One region of the Streptomyces sp. R11 genome, then DNA from elsewhere that is predicted to be linked to it. Evidence: riboswitches for the same ligand, from Rfam matches in the RefSeq annotation. Region 1 holds a riboswitch; the other holds the start of a gene.

The links. A riboswitch is a leader RNA that binds a small molecule or an ion and turns the genes downstream of it on or off. The one in region 1 is predicted to bind glycine.
Region 2: another riboswitch for glycine. It lies ahead of gcvP (aminomethyl-transferring glycine dehydrogenase); the one in region 1 lies ahead of gcvT (glycine cleavage system aminomethyltransferase GcvT).

What each region holds. Positions count from the first base shown of each region.
Region 1 is NZ_CP163432.1:6,384,359-6,386,552, forward strand. It holds gene gcvT (glycine cleavage system aminomethyltransferase GcvT) at 1-904, opposite strand, end outside; glycine riboswitch at 1,071-1,169, opposite strand; gene AB5J55_RS29550 (AAA family ATPase) at 1,338-2,012, shown strand; gene AB5J55_RS29555 (enhanced serine sensitivity protein SseB) at 2,095-2,194, shown strand, end outside.
Region 2 is NZ_CP163432.1:1,438,922-1,441,115, forward strand. It holds gene gcvP (aminomethyl-transferring glycine dehydrogenase) at 1-1,422, opposite strand, end outside; glycine riboswitch at 1,599-1,695, opposite strand; gene AB5J55_RS06575 (PRC-barrel domain-containing protein) at 1,810-2,194, shown strand, end outside.

The DNA.
Region 1 (2,194 bases):
GACGCCCCTCGGCGATCAGGCCGACCAGGACGCGCGGCGGGTTCTGCGAGGCACGGTCGGCGGCCTCGGCGAGCGCCTCGCGCCCCACGAAGTCGCCCTCCTTCTCGAACTTCACCACCCGGCCGAGCCCGGCGTCGAAGGGGGTGAGAGAGGTCGACAGCTCGTGGCCGTACAGCGGCATGCCCGCCTCCAGCCGCAGCGTGTCCCGGCAGGACAGACCGCACGGGATCAGGCCGACGCCCTCGCCCGCCTTGGTCAGCGCCTGCCACAGCTCGACGGCGTGCTCCGGCTTCACGAACAGCTCGAAGCCGTCCTCGCCGGTGTAGCCCGTGCGCGCGACGAGGGCGGGGACGCCGGCGACGGTGCCGGGCAGGCCGGCGTAGTACTTCAGGCCGTCCAGGTCGGCGTCCGTGAGGGACTTGAGGATGCCGGGGGACTCCGGGCCCTGCACGGCGAGCAGGGCGTACGCGTCCCGGTCGTCACGGACCTCGGCGTCGAAGCCGGCGACCCGCTCGGTCAGCGCGTCCAGCACGACCTGGGCGTTGGAGGCGTTGGCGACGACCATGTACTCGGTCTCGGCGAGCCGGTAGACGATCAGATCGTCCAGGATGCCGCCGTCGGCCCGGCAGATCATGGTGTAGCGGGCGCGGCCGACGCCGACGGAGGCGATGTTGCCGACCAGGGCGTGGTTCAGGAAGGCCGCCGCGGCGGGGCCGGTCACGGTGATCTCGCCCATGTGGGAGAGGTCGAAGAGCCCGGCCTTGGTGCGCACGGCGTTGTGCTCGTCGCGCTCGGAGCCGTAGCGCAGGGGCATGTCCCAGCCGGCGAAGTCGGTCATCGTCGCACCGAGCGAGCGATGCAGGGCATCGAGCGCGGTGTGACGGAGTTCTTCTGTACTGCTCATCGGACGGTTTTCTCCCAAGGCATGACGGGCGAGGTCGTTCCTCCCCATCTGTCATCGGAACCTGAGAGGTTCGCCATGACCGGCGGAGGGCCAGGTCACGGCTTGCACCTTGGGTGGAGCCCACGCCTCTTCTCGGCGAAAAGGGGGACTCGCTTTTCAGATGTGCCTCGCCCGCGCGGTAACGGGGCCTGAGAGATTCAAGGGAGGGACTTGCTCCTTCGGCGCCCCAGCGATGCACTGCTGGGAACTCTCCCGCGCGGATTCAAACGGCCGGTATGCAGTTGGCGCGGACATCATTGCACGCCCGGCCCGTCTTGGGCAGGCCGCGGCTGTAACGGGGTTGTGGCAGGAAGTGAACGAAAATGCGGGAGATCATCCATTACCTTCTCTTTACGCTCAGTGGGGATGGGGAATCCTGAACCGGAGGAGGACGATGACGGTGAAGCGCACCACTGCGTACGCCACGACGTCGGGCATCGCGCTGCCCAAGCAGCCCGCGGCCCCGGCCGTCGAGGCCCCGGGCACGCGCGTCGCACCGGTGGTCCGTGACCTCCGCGATCGCTCCGGCCACAGCCCGCACGCTCTGCTCTTCGCCCCCGAGGACCTCGTCGTGATCACGGGGCTGCCCGGCAGCGGCAAGTCCACGCTGATGCGCCGGACGGTGAACGGCGCCCGCATCGACTCCCAGGACACCCGGGACCGCTGGGACGCCCGCATGCCCGGCTTCCTTCCCTACGCCGTATACCGCCCCCTGGTCCGCCTCGCGCACTACGCCGGCCTGCGCCGCGCCATGCGCTCCGGCGAGGGCGTCGTCGTGCACGACTGCGGCACGCAGGCCTGGGTGCGCGGCTGGCTGGCCCGTGAGGCCCGCCGCCGCGGCGGCACCGTGCACCTGCTGCTGCTCGACGTCGACCCGGACACGGCCCTGGAGGGCCAGCGCGAGCGCGGCCGGGGCGTCTCGCGGTACGCCTTCCTGCGCCACCGCAGGGCCGCGGCCCACCTGCTGCGCTCCGTGGAGAAGGGCCACCTGCCCCCGGGATGCGGCTCGGCGGTGCTGATCGACCGGGATGCGGCGGGCGTACTGCGCCGGATCGGGTTCACGGGCTGACCGGCCGAGGGCCTGTACGGGACGGCCACCCGCTAGCCTTTTGAGCCACAGCAGCGGTTCACAGCAGGCGGTTGAGAAGTAGATGGACTTCCCGGCGGAACTCCCCGCGGACTTCCCGGCAGGGGCACACCTCCACTCCCACGGCGGGTGGCCAGGCAACGAACTGGAGGAGGTGCTCTCGG
Region 2 (2,194 bases), 4.9 Mb from region 1:
GACCTCGTCGCTGCGCAGCAGCCCGCCCGGAAGGGCGTCCTCGGCTCCCTCGTCCAGCGCCTCGACGTCACCCTCGACCCCGAACGCCGTCCATACGGCACCCAGTTGGGCCCGCGTGGTGGTCTCGTCGCAGGCGAGAGACACGTGGTCGGCGTCGACGAGGCGCAGGTTGACGCCGTTCTGCCGGGCGGCGGCGACAACTTCGGCGGCCTTCGCAGGCACCCGCACGGTCAGCGTGTCGAAGTAGGAACCGTGCACGACCTCGACCCCACCGGCCGTGAGACCCGCGGCGAGGATGGCGGCGTACCGGTGAGTGCGCCGGGCGATACCGCGCAGCCCCTCGGGGCCGTGGTACACGGCGTACATACCGGCCATCACGGCGAGCAGCACCTGAGCCGTGCAGATGTTGCTGGTCGCCTTCTCCCGGCGAATGTGCTGCTCACGCGTCTGCAGAGCCAGCCGGTACGCCCTGTTCCCATCGACGTCCACGGACACGCCCACGAGCCGCCCGGGCAGGCTGCGCGCGAACTTCTCGTGTACGGCCATGTAGCCGGCGTGCGGCCCGCCGAAGCCCATCGGCACACCGAACCGCTGCGTCGTCCCGACCGCGATGTCCGCCCCGAGCTCACCGGGGGACTTCAGCAGCGTGAGCGCGAGCAGATCGGCGGCAACGGTGACGAGGGCGCCGAGCCCATGGGCCTGCTCGATGACGGGCTTGATGTCCCGTACGACGCCGGAGGCGCCCGGGTACTGCACCAGCACGCCGTTGATCTCGCGCCCGGCGATCCCTGCCGGAATGCCGTCGCTGAGGTCGGCGACCACGACCTCCACTCCGGTGGGCTCGGCACGGGTCTCGATCACGGCGATGGTCTGCGGAAGCACATCCGCGTCGACCAGGAACAGCCCCTTCTTGTTCTTGCCCATCCGCAGCGACAGGGCCATGGCCTCGGCCGCCGCGGTCCCCTCGTCGAGCAGCGAGGCACCGGAGGTCGGCAGCCCGGTGAGGTCGGCGACCATGGTCTGGAAGTTCAGCAGCGCCTCGAGCCGACCCTGCGAAATCTCGGGCTGATACGGCGTGTAGGCCGTGTACCAAGCCGGGTTCTCCATGACGTTGCGCAGGATGACCGGCGGCGTGAAGGTCCCGTAGTACCCGAGCCCGATCATCGAGTCCAGCACCTGGTTGCGATCGGCGAGCGACCGCAGCTCGGCGAGCACCTCGGCCTCGGTACGCGCCCCCGGCAGTTCGAGGGAGTCGGCGTTCTTGATCACATCCGGCACCGCGGCGGCGGTGAGCTCGTCGAGCGAGCCGTACCCGACCTGGGCGAGCATCTTGGCCCGAGCCTCATGATCAGGACCGATATGACGCTGCTCGAAGGGAATACCTTGCTCGAGCTCGGAGAGCGGAATGCGATGGGCGGTCATTGCGGAGGCCTCCTGGTCTGACACGACCTTCGAGGGGCACCACGGCGCGGGTACCCGGACGGCCTCCCCCTCTGTCATCTCAACCTGAGAGCTTCACCGGGTCACCACAAGGTGCCCGGTTTTCACCGTCGGTGAGAGCGGAGGCCATCGACACCCGCCCTGCTTTCCAGAGTGACCTCGTCCGTGCGGTACGTGTGCCTGAGAGATTCCGGGGAGGATTTGCTCCTTCGGCGCCTCCGGATGGTTCCCGGAGGACTCTCCCGCACGGGGTCAGCAGCCGCTAGCCAGCCTACCAGCGGGGTCAACGCACGGTCCTTCGAGTGGCCGGGCTCACCAATGTGCCTTTTCGTAGTGCTTACGGATGAGTTGCGACCAAGTGGAGGGCCCGTGCAGACCGACATCGATCCGCGCAATCTGATCGGCCGCAAGGCTTTCGACCGCAACGGCACCAAGATCGGCACCATCGACGAGGTCTATCTCGACGACGCGACCGGAGTGCCGGAATGGGCGGCGATACGCACCGGCCTGTTCTCCCGGGACGCCTTCGTCCCCCTTGAGCCCAGCGATCTGGTCGAGGGCAGCCTCCACGTCCCCTTCGACCGCGCCCTCATCAAGGACGCCCCCGACTTCGGCGTGGGCCGCCACCTCTCCCCCGAACAGGAACTCCAGCTCTACCACCACTACGGCCTCGACGTAACCGCCCCACCCCCGCCCCCCGACCGAGACTTCGGCAACCTGGCAACCACAGAAACCCCGGACGACAACGGCCCCC